DNA from 4 places in the Streptomyces sp. NPDC093109 genome. Region 1 is predicted to be linked to each of the others. Evidence: riboswitches for the same ligand, from Rfam matches in the RefSeq annotation. Region 1 holds a riboswitch; each other region holds the start of a gene.
What was found. Region 1 has a riboswitch for cobalamin ahead of metE (5-methyltetrahydropteroyltriglutamate--homocysteine S-methyltransferase). Riboswitches for the same ligand answer to the same signal wherever they lie in the genome.
Positions count from the first base shown of each region.

Region 1 (4,142 bases):
AAGTGCCGTCCGCCTCAAGGTCGTTGACCTCGTCGCGCAGGGCGAGGGCGACCTGGCGCGCGGTGTCGCCGAGCGGCTGGTCGTCGCGGACGAAGGACCAGGCGAGCATGGTGACGGGCCCGGTGAGCATGCCCTTGACCGGGCGTCCGGTGAGCGACTGCGCGTAGGACGTCCAGCGCACCGTCATCGGCTCGGGGCGCGAGATGTCGCCGACGAGCACCGGCGGCCGGACATAGCGGGTGCCGTACGACTGGACCCAGCCGCCGCGGGTGGCGACGTAGCCGGTGAGCCGCTCGGCGAAGTACTGGACCATGTCGTTGCGTTCGGGCTCGCCGTGCACCAGGACATCGAGGCCGGCCTTCTCCTGGAAGGAGACGACCTCGGCGATCTCGGCCCTGATGCGCTCCTCGTACCCGGCGGTGCCGATCCGTCCCGCGCGCAGGTCGGCGCGGGCCGTCCGCAAGTCGTCGGTCTGCGGGAACGAGCCGATGGTGGTCGTCGGCAGCAGCGGCAGCCCGAGGCGGGCGCGCTGGGTGCCGGCGCGCTCGGCGTACGGCCGCGAGCGGCGGCCGTCGGCGTCGGTGACGGCGGCGGCCCTGGCCCGTACGGCCGGGTCGTGGGTGATCGCCGAGGCCGTACGGGAGGCGAGGGCGGCCCGGTTGGCGGCGATCTCCCCGGCGATGGCACCGGTGCCCTCGGCCAGCCCCTTGGCCAGGGTGACGATCTCGGCGGTCTTCTGCCGGGCGAAGGCGAGCCAGCGCAGGATCTCCGGATCGATGTCCCGTTCTGCGGCGGTGTCGAGCGGAACGTGCAGGAGGGAGCAGGACGCGGCCACATCGACCCGGTCGGCGAGGCCGAGGAGGGTGGTGAGGGTGGCCAGCGACTTCTCGAAGTCGTTGATCCAGATGTTGCGGCCGTTGACGACGCCCGCGACGAGCCGCTTTCCTGGCAGTCCGCCGACGGCGGCGAGATCGGCCGGATTGGCCGCCGCCGCGCCGGTGAAGTCGAGTGCCAGGCCCTCGACCGGTGCCTTGGCCAGCACGGGAAGCGCCTCGCCCAGCCGGTCGAAGTAGGAGGCGACGAGCAGCTTCGGCCGGTCGGTCCGGCCGCCGAGGTCGCGGTACGTACGGGCGACGGCGGCCAGTTCGGCGGGCGTCCGGTCCTCGATCAGCGCGGGCTCGTCGAGCTGCACCCACTCGGCGCCGGCGGCGCGCAGATCGGCGAGGACCTCGGCGTAGACGGGCAGCAGCCGGTCCAGCAGGGTCAGCGGTTCGAAACCGGCCGCCACCCCGGGCGCGGGCTTGGCCAGCAGGAGATACGTGACGGGGCCGACGAGGACCGGCCGGGCGGTGTGCCCGAGCGCCAGAGCCTCCGTCAGCTCGGCGACCTGCCGGGCGGAGTCGGCGGTGAAGACGGTGTCGGGGCCCAGCTCGGGGACGAGGTAGTGGTAGTTCGTGTCGAACCACTTGGTCATCTCCAGCGGCGCCACGTCCTGGGTGCCGCGGGCCATCGCGAAGTAGCCGTCGAGCGCGTCGGCCTCGACGGCCGCGCGGTGCCGTGCGGGGACGGCACCGACCATGACACTGGTGTCCAGGACGTGGTCGTAGTACGAGAAGTCACCGGTCGGCACCTCGTCGACGCCGGCGTCAGCCAGCTGCCGCCAGTTGGCCCGGCGCAGCCCGACGGCCGTCTCCCGGAGGGCTTCCGCGGTGACGCGGCCCTTCCAGTACCCCTCGACGGCCTTCTTCAGTTCCCGGTGCTGTCCCTGGCGGGGGTAGCCGTACACGGTCGCCCGTGCTGCCGCGGCTGCGGACTTCGCTGTCACGGAAATCTCCTTCGCGAGATGACTCCTGAACATCCCGGCGACGGGACGCGAGCGCGAAGGGGTGACGGACCGCACGGACCAGTACCGCGCCCCGGGCGCGCTCGTCCGTCCGATATGTACGCCGACCCGCCCACGAGGTCACCGGGATATCCGTACGCGAATGGTCGCGTACGGGCAACGGGCAGGTCTTCGGACTCGCGGGCAGCTCTGCCGAGGCAGATTCCAGATTCCTACTGGCCGTCGCTTCCCGGATCCTGGCCGGATCCAGTGCGTATGACGGCGGTCGTTCCCACTCACCGCTGCGGGGCAGTCCCGGATTCCCACCGGGTTCCCTCTTACGACGCGTCTGCCTGGCGGGCAGGGCGAACCAGCTGCATCCGACAGGGTAGAGCGTGGGCGGGGCCGCGGCCGACACCGCCCACGTTCCGGAACGTGACCTGGGACACGGGAGCCGCGGTGGACGCCCTTGCGGCGCCTGTGGACCGGGTGTAGGCGCCTATTCGAACGCGGCGTGCGTCGGCAGACAATTTTCGGAATTCTCCGCGCCGGTGTGTGTCCACACTTTCCGGGAAAGCGCAAATGGGTTCCATGCATTCTCCGCCTGCTGTGTGCCCACACCCGGGGGCGTGCCGTCAAGCGCGAGAACCATCACATGGCGAACGTCTCCGGAACGGCCGTACGGGCAGGCCACAGGGTGTTAGTGTGCGTATTCGTCCCGAGCGCAAGTTGTATGCCGTATCGGCGTCCTTCCCTCGGATTGCATCAGCGAGTACCCCACTCCACCGGAAATTCCGGGGGTGGTTCAGTCTTTGCTTTTTCCCGGATCAGGAATTGACTCAGCGGCGAGTCCGTTTCCTGTTCCGGGGATTAATCCGTCCCCGTTCCTTGGAGCCTCTTTCCATGTCTGCGCACTCCACAACGCCCGTCGCCACCGCAGGGCCGGATGCCTCCGGAGCCTCACCCGGGGGCGGGCGACATCTCGGGCTGGCCCTGTTCGTGATCGCCGCCGCCCAGCTGATGGTGGTTCTCGACGCCACGATCACCAATATCGCCCTGCCCGCCATCCAGACCGATCTCGGCGTGTCCGACGCGAATCTGGCCTGGATCGTCAACTCGTACGCGCTGGCGTTCGGCGGGCTGCTGCTGCTCGGCGGGCGGGCCGGTGACCTGTACGGACGGCGGCGCGTGTTCCGGGTGGGGATCGCCGTCTTCACCCTGGCCTCGCTGCTCGGCGGACTGGCGCCGAACGAGGGGCTGTTGCTCGCCGCCCGTGTTCTGCAAGGAGCCGGCGCCGCGCTCGCCGCGCCCAGCGCCCTGGCGCTGATCACCACGACGTTCCCGGTCGGCAAGGAGCGCAACACGGCGATGGGCGTCTACGCGGCCATGGGCGGCGTGGGCGCCACGGTCGGGCTGCTGCTCGGCGGTGTGCTCACCGACGTACTCGACTGGCGCTGGGTCTTCTTCGTCAACATCCCGATCGGCCTGGCCGTCCTCGCCGGTACCCGCTACCTCGTCGAGGCCGAACGCGACACCGGCCGTCTCGACGTCCCCGGCGCGATCACCGGCACCGGCGGTCTGATCTCCCTGGTGTACGGCATCACCCGCGGCGGCGAGCACGGCTGGACCAACGGCCTGACTCTCGCATCCTTCGCCGCCGCGGTCGTGCTGCTGGCCGTGTTCCTCTTCCTCCAGGCCCGCACCGCGCACCCGATGATGCCGCTGCGGCTCTTCAAGGACCGGAACCGGTGGGGGAGTTACGGGACGATGCTGTTCATCGGCTCGGGCATGTTCGCCACCTTCTACTTCCTGACGCTCTACATGCAGCTGATCCTCGGCTACAGCCCGGTCAGGACCGGCTTCGCGTATCTGCCCTTCAGCTTCGGCATGGCCGCCGCGGCGGGCATCAGCTCCAAGCTCGTCGCGCGGTACGCCCCCCGGCTGATCGCCGGGCCCGGCCTGGTGGTGGCGGCCGTGGGCATGCTCTGGTTCGCCACGCTGGAGCCGGGTTCGTCGTACGCGGCGCATCTGATGCCGGCCATGTTCGTCACCGGTCTCGGCCTCGGCATGAGCTTTGTCCCGATGACGCTCGGCGCGGTCAGCGGGGTCGCGCACCAGGACACCGGGAGCGCCTCCGCGCTGCTCAACACCGCGCAGCAGATCGGTGGCGCCCTCGGTCTCGCCGTCCTGTCGACGCTCTCCACCTCGGCGGCGAACGACAAGCTGCCCGAGGCGGCCTCCTCCCTCTACCGGGGTCTGGCCACCGAGGACTTCGCCCTTGTCGCACGGGCGGGCGAGGCGCTGACCCACGGCTACACCG
Region 1 is NZ_JBFBEZ010000004.1:53,859-58,000, reverse strand. Features, by position in the region: gene metE (5-methyltetrahydropteroyltriglutamate--homocysteine S-methyltransferase) at 1-1,825, opposite strand, end outside; cobalamin riboswitch at 1,988-2,212, opposite strand; gene AB0389_RS06200 (MFS transporter) at 2,726-4,142, shown strand, end outside.

Region 2 (4,142 bases), on a different contig from region 1:
CACTCGGCGGAAAGGCCGGTGTCGCGCCCCGGCTCTTCCTCAAGAAACTCGTCAGCGATGTGCTGGACCGTATCGACCAGTTCGAGGACTTCGACCCGCGTCAGCACTACGCCCTCACCGTGCACACGGCGGAGTTGAGCGAGGTGGAACGGAACGCCGCGGCGGAGCCGGCGAACGCCGACGACGTCGAGCTGGAGCTTCCGTGACGGCACAGCCCGGTACACCTGAGGGGCCTGGGGGTCTCGATCCGCTGGACCGGCTGCATCCCGGGCTGGTCCATCACATCGTCAACACCCTTGGCTGGCCCGGACTCCGGCCGCTCCAGGAGGAGGCCGTCGCGCCCCTCATGGACGGCTCGGACGCCCTGCTGCTCGCCCCCACTGCCGGCGGGAAGACCGAGGCGGCGTCCTTTCCGCTGCTGTCACGGATGGACGCGGAGCGGTGGACCGGAACGTCGGTGCTCTACGTGTGTCCGCTGAAGGCGCTGCTCAACAACCTGCTGCCGAGGCTGGAGACGTACACCTCCTGGCTGGGGCGGTCGGCCGCGCTCTGGCACGGGGACGTTCCGCAGTCCCGCCGCAAGCGCGTCCTGCGCGAGCGCCCGGATGTACTGCTCACCACTCCGGAGTCGCTGGAGGCGATGCTGGTCAGCGCCAATGTCGACCATCGCGCTTTCTTCTCGGGGCTGCGGGCGATCGTCGTCGACGAGGTGCACGCCTTCGCCGGGGACGACCGGGGCTGGCATCTGCTGGCCGTACTGGAGCGGCTGGAGCGGGTGGTCGGCCGGCCGGTGCAGCGCGTCGGGCTCTCCGCGACGGTCGGCAACCCGGCGGAGCTGCTGAGCTGGCTGCAGGGGGCGGGCGCGGGGAAGCGAGAGGCGCGGGTGGTTGCGCCCCATCTGCGCGAAGCCGCGCCGGAGTTGCCGCCGCCCGGGGACGTCCAGCTCGACTACGTGGGGTCGCTCGCCAACGCGGCGACGGTGATCGCCGCCCTGCACCGGGGCGAGAAGCGCCTGGTGTTCTGCGAGTCCCGCCGGCAGGTCGAGAAGCTCGGTGAGGCGCTGCGGGCGAAGGGGGTCACCACCTTCCTGTCGCACGCGTCGCTGTCCGTGGACGAGCGGAGGCGGGCGGAGGAAGCGTTCGCTGAGGCGAGGGACTGCGTCATCGTCTCCACCAGCACACTGGAACTCGGCATCGACGTGGGCGACCTGGACCGGGTCATCCAGATCGACGCGCCCGCGACCGTGGCCTCGTTCCTGCAGCGTCTCGGCCGCACGGGCCGGCGGAGCGGTTCGCCGCGCAACTGTCTGTTCCTGGCCCTCGACGAGCCCGGTCTGCTCTCCGCGGCGGCCCTTCTCCTGCTCTGGTCCCGGGGCTGGGTGGAACCGGTCGTCGCACCGCCCGAACCCCGCCATATCGTGGCCCAGCAGGTTCTCGCGCTCTGCCTCCAGGAACACCGCGTCGGCGACCGGCTGTGGCAGGACTGGTGGGGCGGCCTAGGCCCCTTCGGACCCGCCGCCGAGCCGATCGTGCGTCATCTCCTCGACGAGGGCTATGTGGACCGGGACGGCGGGATGATGTTCATCGGCCCCGAGGCCGAACGGCGCTTCGGCTTCCGGCACTTCATGGACCTCACGGCGGTGTTCACCGCCGCCCCCGAGTTCACGGTCCTGTCGGGCCGTACGGAGATCGGCACGACGGATCCCGCCCTGCTCACGGACGAAGTCGTCGGTCCGAGAAGGCTGTTGCTCGCGGGACGCAGCTGGCAGGTCACCTACATCGACTGGTCGCGGCGGCGCTGCTTCGTCGAGCCGGTGGAGGGTGGCGGCCGGGCCCGCTGGGGTGCGGTGGGCTTCGCCCGTACCGCTTCGTACGAGCTGACGCGGGCGGCGCGCGAGGTCCTGCTCGGCGCGACGCCTCCGGTCGGCCTTACCCGGCGGGCCGAGGGCGCGCTGGCGCGGGCGCGTGACGACGGCGCCGAGCTGGTGCACGCGCACGGCACGGTGATCGTGCGGGGCGGGCAGGGTACGAGCGTGCGCTGGTGGACCTGGGCCGGGCACCGGGCCAACGCCACGCTCGCCGCCACACTCGGTTCGGTCTCCGACCCCGTGCAGCGTCCCGCCGACGCGTATGTCCGGTTGCGCGAGGACATCACGCCGGGGGAGTGGAAGAACGCCGTCGCCGAGGGCGTCCAGCGGTTGTCCCTGCCCTCCGTGGACCCGCGCGCTGTGGCCGGGCTGAAGTTCGGCGCGGCACTGCCACAGCGATTGGCCGAGGCGACCATGGCCGCCAGGCTGGCCGACCTCGACGGTGCTGCTGCCGCTCTCCGGGAGCCGTTCCAGTACGCGGTGGTCCGCGGGTGACTGGAAGGGCTGTTGGAAGGGCTGTTTTCGGCCCTGTGGTAGCTTGCGGGAGCCAGTCGAACCCATGTACGTGGGTCAGGGAATCCGGTGTGAATCCGGAGCTGACGCGCAGCGGTGAGGGGGACGGGCGGGGCATCGGCCACTGGACTGCCGTCCGGGAAGGCGCCTCGTTCGAGTGATCCTGAGTCCGAAGACCTGCTGGCCCCTCCGTTCCTGTTCGGGGACGGGGGAGCACCGTACGAACGGGCTCCGCGCATGGGCCCTCGAACGCAGAGGATCTTCCGTGCTGAACGCGCGCCCCTTCCGTATGTCTCTTGTGCGTAAGTCCGTTGTGCCTGTCGCTCTGCTCGTCGCGGGGGCGTTGACGCTCACCGCCTGTGGGGGTGACGGGGAGAAGTCAGAGGTGTCGGGCAAGGCCGGTGGCGGTCAGGCCGTCTCGGGGGGCGGGTATCCCCTCAGCCTCAAGAACTGCGGGCAGACCGTCACCGTCAAGGCCGAGCCCCGGCGGGCCGTGTCGCTCAACCAGGGCACCACCGAGATCATGCTCACGCTCGGGCTCGCCGACCGGATGGCCGGGACCGCGACCTGGACCGATCCGCTGCCCAAGGCGCTGGTCAAGGCCAATGCCGAGGTGCCGCGGCTGGCCGACAACAACCCCTCCTTCGAGAAGGTGCTCGACGCCGAGCCCGACTTCGTCGCGTCGTCCTTCATCTCGACCCTGGGCAAGGGCGGCGTCGCCACGCGGGCGCAGTTCGAGAAGCTCGGTGTGCCGACGTACGTCTCGCCGGCCGACTGCACCAAGAACGACAAGGTCGTGGGTACGGACGGCGCCCGGTCCACCCCGCTGACCATGGACGTCATCTACCAAGAGGTGGAGGACCTGGCCAAGGTCTTCGGTGAGGAGAAGCGCGGTGCGGAGGTCGTCGCCTCGCTGAAGGCGCGGATGGCCGCCGCCGTGGAGGGGATCGATCCCGTCAAGGCCAAGAAGACCACCGTCCTCTACTGGTTCGCGAACTCCGACTCCCCCTACATGGCCGGCTGCTGCGGCGCCCCCGGGATCATCACCAACGCGGTCGGCGCGAAGAACATCTTCGACGACACCCAGGACGAATGGCCCCAGATCAACTGGGAGACCGTCGCCGACCGCAACCCCGACTTCCTCGTCATCGGTGACCTCACGCGCAAGTCGCAGACCGCCGAGACCGCCGCGAAGAAGATCGAGTTCCTGGAGTCCAACCCCGTCACGAAGAAGATGGACGCGGTCAAGCACAAGCGGTACGTGCTGCTCAGCGGCCAGGCGATGAATCCGACCATCCGCACCGTCGAAGGGGTCGAGAAGGTCGCCGCCGCGCTGCGCGCGTACGCGCCCGCCAAGTGACCGGCGTACGAGGGACCGGCGTACGAATGACTGCCGAACGAGTGGCTGCCGCACGCGTGACGCGTGCGCGGCTGGGCCTCATGGCGCTCGGCGGCTTCGGGCTGCTGCTGCTCTCCGTCGCGCTCGCCCTCACCATCGGCCCCGCGGACATCCGCGTGGGTGACGTCTGGTCGGTCGTCGCCGCCCATCTCGGTGTCGGCGAATCGCACGTCACCCCGATCCGGGACGGCATCGTATGGAATCTGCGGCTGCCGCGCACCCTCCTCGCCGCCGTGTGCGGGGCCGGGCTCGCGGTGTGCGGGGCGGTCATGCAGTCGCTGCTGCGCAATCCGCTCGCCGACCCCTTTGTGCTCGGGGTCTCGTCCGGGGCGTCGACCGGCGCCGTGGTGGTCGTCGTCCTCG
Region 2 is NZ_JBFBEZ010000020.1:46,329-50,470, forward strand. Features, by position in the region: gene brxD (BREX system ATP-binding protein BrxD) at 1-206, shown strand, start outside; gene AB0389_RS20405 (DEAD/DEAH box helicase) at 203-2,362, shown strand; cobalamin riboswitch at 2,399-2,580, shown strand; gene AB0389_RS20410 (ABC transporter substrate-binding protein) at 2,670-3,740, shown strand; gene AB0389_RS20415 (iron chelate uptake ABC transporter family permease subunit) at 3,821-4,142, shown strand, end outside.
Region 2: another riboswitch for cobalamin. It lies ahead of AB0389_RS20410 (ABC transporter substrate-binding protein); the one in region 1 lies ahead of metE (5-methyltetrahydropteroyltriglutamate--homocysteine S-methyltransferase).

Region 3 (4,142 bases), on a different contig from region 1:
CGCAGGGAGAACCCGGCTCTGCGGCACAGCCGGTTCGACGGCGGGTTGCCGACGGACGGGAAGGCGTGCAGATAGCGGTGTCTGCCCTCGGCGCGCGCCTGGTCCACCACCCCGGCCACCGCCGTGACCGCGATGCCCCGGCCCTGGTGGGCGGCGAGCACCGCCCAGCCCGTCTCGTACACCTTCCGGCCCTGCCAAGTCTGCTCCCAGAAGCCGACCGTGCCGACGGCTTCGCCGTCCGGGGCGAGGGATATGCGGAACATCCGGCCCCGGCCCCTGCGGTCGGCGCTCAGTGCGACATAGCGCTTGTGCCGTTTGAGCAGCTGTTCCTCGGTCTCCGGGCCGCCGAGATGGTGCATCAGCTCCGGTGCGTTGGCCGCGCGGAGCAGGTCGAGGTCGCGCTCCGACCAGGGGGTGAGCCGTACTCGCGGCGTCGTGGACTCCATGTCCGGCACTGTAGGACGGAGGTCTGACAGGGCGGGAACCGCGCTGGGTCCGCTCCGGAACGGCTTCTCCTACCGCGGCAGCCGGGACGTAAACCGAACTGGCGAACACTCGCAATCATTGGTTGGACGGGACTGGACGGGTGCACGGCGGGCAGACGTCTTGCAGGGACCACTATCCGTAGCGGTTGTGCGACAAGGAGGGGACGGAAGACATGGAGATTTCCGGCATCATCACGGCCATCGTGATCGGCATCGTCATTGGTGTGCTGGGTCGGCTCGTCGTGCCCGGGCGCCAGCGCATCGGTGTGCTGCTGACCGTTCTGGTGGGCATCGTCGCGGCTCTGATCGGCACGGCCCTCGCGGCTGGGCTCGGTGTCGCGAATACCAAGGGGATCGACTGGATCGAGCTGATAATCCAGATCGGTCTGGCAGCGGTGGGTGTCGCCGCGCTGGACCGGGTGAAGGGCCGGGGCTGACCGGCTGACCCGCCGGGGCAGCCGGGGTTGACCGGCCGGGGCCGGCTGTCCTGCCGGGCTCATTCGTGGAGCGGGCGGCCGACGCGTAGATTCCAGCGGCCGTTGCGCCCGCTGAGTTCGGTGACGGACAGGGGACGTACGTCAAGCCTCCAGAACGTCTGCGGAGGTGCGCCGAGGGCGTGGACGGTGGCGGCGCGGATGAAGTCGGGTTCGGCGACGACGACGAGGCGCCCGCCGGTTCCGGTCGCGTCGTCGCCGTGGGCCGCGCCGGCCGTGTCCAGCCAGTGGGCGACGCGGGTGTGGAAGTCGCGCAGGGACTCTCCGCCGTGCGGTGCGGCGTCGGGGTCGGACAGCCAGGCGGCCACCGACTCCGGTTCGGCGGCGGCCACTTCGTCCAGGGTCCTGCCCTGCCAGCGGCCCATGGCGCACGGCGCGAGGGCGTCCAGCGGGGCGGTGGTCAGGCCGAGGGCCTGAGCGGTCCGGTGGCAGCGGCGTGTGGGGGCGGCGTAGTGGGCCGTGGCGCGGGGGAAGGTCTCCCGTACGGCTTCGGTCTGGCGCAGACCGGTGGCGTCGAGCCCGTCGTCGTCGCTGTCGTGGTCGCTCTCGCTTTCGCCGAAGCGGGCCTCGCGCAGGGCGGTGCTGATGGCGGGGGCGATGAGGGACACATGCAGTGACAGCTGTGTGGTCATGGTCATACGTGGGGGCCAGTTCCTGGGCGAAGGGCCTCTTGGCCCGCTTGTCGGTTCGCGGTACCTTCACGTCGATATCACGACGGCGAGACGGAAGTCCGGTGAGAGTCCGGCACGGTCGCGCCACTGTATGCCGGGGACCGGCCGCGTACCAGGCGGCGGGTTCCGGGTGAGTCAGACCCGATGGCCGTCGTCAGAGCTCCACTTATGGGACGCGAGTTCCCCAAGGAGGTTGTGTCATGGCGCAGTCCATAGCGCATCCGGTCATTTCTCCCGCCGACGCCGGTACCCCGGTGACCCCGCTCCCGCTGCGCGCGGTGCTCCCGTGGGCCGTGTTCGTGGGCACGCTCATGCTGGTGCTCCTCTACTTCGTCGGCGCCGAGCAGGGCGCGACGTCGGTGTTCTCCGGTGCGGGGGTGCACGAGTGGGTGCACGACGGCCGTCATCTGCTCGGCTTCCCCTGCCACTGACCACTGACGGAGATCACGCACATGCATGCCTCCACCGTCAGAAACCTCCTGGTCCGCGGCATGATCGCGGGCGTGCTGGCCGGACTTGTCGCGTTCGGACTGGCCTATTTCGCGGGCGAGCCCTCCGTACGGGCCTCGATCGCGCAGGAGGAGGCCCACTCCGCGCCGGCGCATGAACACGGCGACGGCGACGGAGAACAGGGTTCATCCGATTCCGATTCCGCTTCAACTTCTGGTTCCGCAGGCCATTCACATGGAGATGAGGAGGAAGAACTGGTCAGCAGGCCGGTGCAGTCGACGTTCGGGCTGGCCACCGGTGTCCTGGTGTACGGGGTGGCCGTGGGCGGCATCGCCGCCCTGGTCTTCGCCGTCGGCCTGGGCAGGCTCGGCAGGTTCGGGCCGCGGGCGACCGCGGCGCTGATCGCCGGGGCGGCCTTCACCACCGTCTGTCTGGTGCCGTTCCTGAAGTATCCGGCGAACCCGCCCGCGGTCGGAGACGCGGACACGATAGGCCGGCGCACCGCGCTGTATTTCCTGATGATCCTGCTGAGCGTGCTGTTGGCGGTCGCCGCGGTCATCGCGGGCCGACGGCTCGCGCCGCGGCTGGGCAACTGGAACGCGTCGCTCGCCGCCGGTGCCGGTTATGTCGTCGCCGTGGCCGTGGCGTGTCTCGTACTGCCCGCGAACACCGACGCCATCCCGGAGACCTTCCCGGCGGCGCTGCTCTGGGAGTTCAGACTGTCGTCGATCGCCGTGCAGGCGGTGCTCTGGACAGCCTTCGGGCTGATATTCGGCGCGCTGGCGGAGCGGATGCTCCGGGCCGGGACGGAGGACAGCGCGGCCGAGGGCGGGGTGGCCGAGGGCGGCGCGGCGCGGACGGCGGCCGAACCGGCGCGCTGACGGGCCCGCGCTGACGGGCCCGCGCTGACGGGCCCGCGCTGATGGGCTCGCGGCGGCGGGCGCCGGTGCCTCGGCGGGGAGCGGTGGCGGGGAGAAGTAGAGTTCGAGGTCGGTTTTCTCCCAGTTCAGAAGCTCCGAGGTGTACGGCAGTGAGCATCCCGCCCCGCGAGGGCCACGGGCCTCATCAGGCCCCTGTGCCTGATGAGGTTCCCGAGGCCGGTGAGGCCGAGGCCCGTGTGACAGTCGTCGGGATCGGCGCCGACGGCTGGAGCGGGCTCACCGACGCCGCGCGGGCGGCGCTGCGCCGTGCCGAGGTGGTCATCGGCGGCCCGCGCCAACTGGCGCTGCTTCCAGGGGCGGAGGCAGGGGCAGGGGCAGGGGCTGAGACGGGGGCGGAAGCCGGGACAGGCGCGGGGGAGTGCGCGGGCGAGCGGGTCGCGTGGCCGACGCCGCTGCGGCCCGCCGTACCCCGGCTGCTGGCCGCGTACGCCGGCCGCCGTCTCGCCGTACTGGCCAGCGGGGATCCGATGTTCTACGGGATCGGGCGGGCCCTCGCCGAGGAGGCGGGGCCCGGTGCGCTGCGGGTGCTGCCGCATCCGTCGTCGGTGTCGTACGCCTGCGCACGGCTCGGCTGGCCGGTGGAGGACACGGAGGTCGTCACGCTCGTCGGCCGCCCCACCGCGACGTTGGCCGCCGCGCTGCACCACGGGCGCCGGGTGCTGGTGCTCAGCGCCGGGGCCGCGACGCCCGCCGAGGTGGCGGCGCTGCTGCGGGAACGGGGTTACGGACCGAGCCGGCTGCGCGTGCTCGAAGCCCTCGGCGCGGAGCGCGAACGGTGCGTCGAGGGACACGCGGCGGACTGGTCCGCGCCGGCCGGCGACCCGCTGAATGTCGTGGCGGTCGACTGCCGCCGCGCGGACGGCGCGCCGCGCCTCGGCGCCGTACCGGGGCTGCCGGATGCCTCGTACGAGCACGACGGCCAGCTCACCAAGCGCCATGTGCGCGCCGCGACGCTCGGCGCGCTGGCGCCCGCGCCGGGGGAGCTGCTCTGGGACGTGGGCGGCGGTTCGGGCTCGATCGGGGTGGAGTGGATGCGTACGCACCGTTCCTGCCGGGCGGTGTCCGTGGAACGCGATCCGGCGCGCGCCGAGCGCATCGGCC
Region 3 is NZ_JBFBEZ010000002.1:35,887-40,028, forward strand. Features, by position in the region: gene AB0389_RS02550 (GNAT family N-acetyltransferase) at 1-446, opposite strand, end outside; gene AB0389_RS02555 (GlsB/YeaQ/YmgE family stress response membrane protein) at 659-922, shown strand; gene AB0389_RS02560 (histidine phosphatase family protein) at 982-1,617, opposite strand; cobalamin riboswitch at 1,653-1,775, shown strand; gene AB0389_RS02565 (CbtB-domain containing protein) at 1,851-2,081, shown strand; gene AB0389_RS02570 (CbtA family protein) at 2,103-2,981, shown strand; gene cbiE (precorrin-6y C5,15-methyltransferase (decarboxylating) subunit CbiE) at 3,176-4,142, shown strand, end outside.
Region 3: another riboswitch for cobalamin. It lies ahead of AB0389_RS02565 (CbtB-domain containing protein); the one in region 1 lies ahead of metE (5-methyltetrahydropteroyltriglutamate--homocysteine S-methyltransferase).

Region 4 (4,142 bases), on a different contig from region 1:
CATGTCGATCAGGCCGCGCTGCGGGATCTCCCACGCCGTACGGAACAGCTCCCGCACCTCCGCCGGGACCCAGGTGAAGCCCGCCACCGAGCCGCTGGACTCGCGCAGCGCCTCGCGGGTCTGCGCGTCCCAGACGCCGAGCCGCTTCAGCTCGTCCACCAGGTACGAGTTGACCTGGAGGAACTCGCCCGACAGCGTCTCGCGCTTGAAGAGGTTGGAGACCTGCGGCTCGATGCACTCGTACACGCCCGCGATCGAGGCGATCGTCGCCGTCGGGGCGATGGCGAGCAGCAGCGAGTTGCGCATGCCGGTCTTCGCGACGCGGGCGCGCAGCGCGTCCCAGCGCTCCGGCCAGGTCAGCTCCACGTCGTAGTGGTCGGGGTGCAGCACCCCGCGCGCGGTGCGCGTCTTCTCCCAGGCGGGGAGCGGGCCGTTGCGCTCGGCGAGGTCGCAGGACGCCTCGTACGCGGCGAGCATGATGCGCTCGGCGATCTTTGTGGAGAGCGCGGCGGCCTCGGGGGAGTCGAAGGGCAGGCGTTTCTTGAAGAAGACGTCCTGGAGGCCCATCGCGCCCAGGCCGACCGGGCGCCACTTGGCGTTGGAGCGGCCGGCCTGCTCGGTCGGGTAGAAGTTGATGTCCACGACGCGGTCGAGGAAGGTCACGGCCGTACGGACGGTCTCGTCCAGGCGCTCCCAGTCGATCTCGCCGTCGGCTTCTCTTACGAACGCGCCCAGGTTGATCGAGCCGAGGTTGCAGACGGCCGTCTCGCCGTCGTCCGTGACCTCCAGGATCTCCGTGCAGAGGTTCGAGGAGTGGACGGTGTGGCCGGGCTCGGCGGTCTGGTTGGCCGTACGGTTCGACGCGTCCTTGAAGGTCATCCAGCCGTTGCCGGTCTGCGCGAGGGTGCGCATCATCCGGCCGTACAGCTCGCGCGCGGGGAGGGATTTACGGGCCAGGCCGGCCGCTTCCGCCTCGCGGTACGCGGCGTCGAACTCGTCGCCCCACAGGTCGACCAGCTCCGGCACGTCGGACGGCGAGAACAGCGACCAGGTGCCGTCCGTGTCGACCCGGCGCATGAACTCGTCGGGGATCCAGTGCGCGAGGTTTAGATTGTGCGTACGACGCGCCTCCTCGCCCGTGTTGTCGCGCAGTTCGAGGAACTCCTCCAGGTCCGCGTGCCAGGTCTCCAGGTAGACACAGGCCGCGCCCTTGCGCCGGCCGCCCTGGTTGACGGCCGCGACGGACGAGTCGAGCGTGCGGAGGAAGGGGACGATGCCGTTGGAGTGGCCGTTCGTCCCGCGGATCAGCGAACCGCGCGAACGGATGCGGGAGTACGACAGGCCGATCCCGCCCGCGTGCTTCGAGAGCCGCGCCACCTGGTGGTAGCGGTCGTAGATGGAGTCCAGCTCGTCCAGCGGGGAGTCCAGCAGATAGCAGGAGGACATCTGCGGGTGCCGGGTGCCGGAGTTGAAGAGCGTGGGGGAGGAGGGGAGGTACTCCAGCCGGCTCATCAGCGTGTAGAGCCGGCCGACCTCGGTCACGGCCCGGTCGCTGTCGTCCTCGGCGAGGCCGGCGGCGACGCGCGCCATGAAGTGCTGGGGGGTCTCGATGACCTGGCGGGTGATCGGGTGCCGGAGGAGGTAGCGGCTGTAGAGCGTCCGGAGCCCGAAGTAGCCGAAGCGGTCGTCGGCGGCGGGGTCGATCATCGCGTCGAGCCGGTCCGCGTGGAGCGCCACGAAGGAGGCCGTACGGTCCGCGATGAGGCCCTCGCGGTGGCCGACGGCGACGGAGGCGGAGAACGACACGGCGCCCTGGGTGGCCGCCTCGTCCGCGATGGCGCGCGTCAGCAGTCCGGCCGCGAGCCGGGAGTACGCCGGGTCCTCGGAGATCAGCCCGGCCGCCGCCTCGGTGGCGAGCCCGCGCAGCTCGGCCGCGTCCGAGCGGGCGTTCCGGCCGCGCAGCGCGGCGGCGGCGACCCTGCCCGGATCGGTGTCGGGCAGATCGGCGGTCAGCTCGGTCAGGGTCCGCAGCAGCGCGGTGCCGGGACCGTCGGACGGCTCGGCGACCACTGCGGAAAGGTCCGCTGCGGAAAGGACTGAGGCCGGATCCGCTGGCGCGATGCTCACGGGGTGCTCTCCCTCGCTCGGCTCCGGGCCTGTACGGCGGGAGGGGAACGGGGGATCGCGGGCGCGGCGGTACGGCCCGGAGGCGGGCAGCACAGCGCGGCGCGTCCACCGGCCCAACCGCGAGGCCCGGACGTCTGGGCGTCCGGTTCGGGTCGAGCCGGACGCACCGTCGGCAGGTACCCGGACTCATGAGGGTGCGGCAAAGCGCACCATCACACACCGTTGCGGGACAGTTCCGGATTCGCACCGGATTCCCCTGCGTCGACAGCGAGGTTGAGCATACATCTGGGGGGCGGCTGCGATGCCACCCCCCAGATGTTGTGTCGCACGTCATTCTGGCGGCCTGTGTCAGACCTCATCGCTATCGTCGTACGCACTAGGAGGTGTCCCCTGTGACGGTCATCGATTACGAGTCCCCGATCCTTCCCGATGAGTTCGACGAAGCCACTCGTGTACTGGCCCGGACCACCCCGAGTATTCGGCTGGAACTCATCGACGGGAGGATCAGGAACAGGGTCCTGCCAGATGGGGACCACGGGCGCATCATGCAGTGGCTGACGCGCGTCTGTGTGCGGTCATGTCCCGAGCTGTGGCTCTATCCCCGGCAGGGACTCCAGGTACAGGCGTACCGGAAGGGCCGTGCCCGACCGGATGGCTCGGTGGCGCCCAGCGGCGCCTTTGTCGGTCAGGGCGAGTGGGCCGATCCGGCGCCCGTGCTGATGGCGGTGGAAGTCACCTCGTACGACTCGGACACCGACAGCCGTGACCGGGTCGAGAAGCCCCGGGCCTACGCCGAGACCGAGATCCCGCTCTATCTGCTGGTCGACCGCGAGCGCTGCGAGGTGACGGTCTACAGCGAGCCGGACGGCGGGCGCTACGAGAATGCCCACACGGTGCCGTTCGGCAAGGAGATCACGCTCCCTGACCCGGTGGGTGTCACGCTGGAGACGGAGCAGCTCAAGAACTGGGTGCGCTGACGCCGGGGGCCGGGGTGGCCCGGCTCCCGTAGTGGGTGCCGGGCCGCCCCGGCCGGGGCGTGATCCCGCTCAGCAGCAGCGGAAGCCCTCGCGGGGGTCTGCCTCGCGGGCGTCTGTGCGGGTGCGTTCGAAGGTTCGGCGGTCCATGATCTGGGCCGTGGGGGCGTGGGTTCGGGTGTGGGTGACGTAGTGGTCGTACGCGGATTCGCCGGTCAGCTCGCGTACGTACCAGCGGATCCGGGATGCTAGGTGGCGCAGCCGGGGGGTTGCCATCACGGGGTGCCGTTTCCGGTGCCTGCCGCCACCTTGGAGGCCTCAGCCGCTTCCGCTTCCGCTTCCGCCGCTGCCAGTTCCGCCTTCTCCTCCTGCGTGGGGATCAGGCCTGCCGGGGCCACGATCCGGGACTTGACGTACGGGGTTTCGGAGAGTTTCACGCTCTCCGGGTGACGGATCGCCTTGACGCAGACCCGCCCCGCGTCCGCCAGGACCACCAGGATGAGCAGCGCGAAGATCGCCGTGAGGACGCCGTCGACGAGGGAGTTGGTGACGACGGTGTGCATGTCGTCCATCGACTTGGCGGGTGGCAGGATCTCGCCCCGGTCGATGCCCGCCTGGTAGACGTCCCGCTGGGTGAAGAAGCCCACCTTGGGATTGTCGGAGAAGATCTTCTGCCAGCTCGCCGTGAGGGTGACGGCGGCGTCCCAGGCCAGCGGTACGGCGGTCACCCAGGCCCATTTCAGCCGGCCGGACTTGATGAGCAGCGTCGTGCAGACGGCCAGCGCCACCGCCGCCAGCAGCTGGTTGGCGATGCCGAAGAGCGGGAACAGCTGGTTGATGCCGCCCAGCGGGTCGTGCACGCCGACCCAGAGGAAGTAGCCCCAGCCGCCGACCACGACCGCGCTGGCGAACCAGACGCCCGGCTTCCAGCTGACCTGGCGCATCGGCTTGTACACGTTGCCGAGCATGTCCTGGAGCATGAAGCGGCCGACGCGGGTGCCCGCGTCCACCGTCGTGAGGATGAAGAGCGCCTCGAACATG
Region 4 is NZ_JBFBEZ010000023.1:37,227-41,368, forward strand. Features, by position in the region: gene AB0389_RS22230 (ribonucleoside-diphosphate reductase subunit alpha) at 1-2,127, opposite strand, end outside; cobalamin riboswitch at 2,281-2,451, opposite strand; gene AB0389_RS22235 (Uma2 family endonuclease) at 2,520-3,104, shown strand; gene AB0389_RS22240 (YbdD/YjiX family protein) at 3,174-3,377, opposite strand; gene AB0389_RS22245 (carbon starvation CstA family protein) at 3,377-4,142, opposite strand, start outside.
Region 4: another riboswitch for cobalamin. It lies ahead of AB0389_RS22230 (ribonucleoside-diphosphate reductase subunit alpha); the one in region 1 lies ahead of metE (5-methyltetrahydropteroyltriglutamate--homocysteine S-methyltransferase).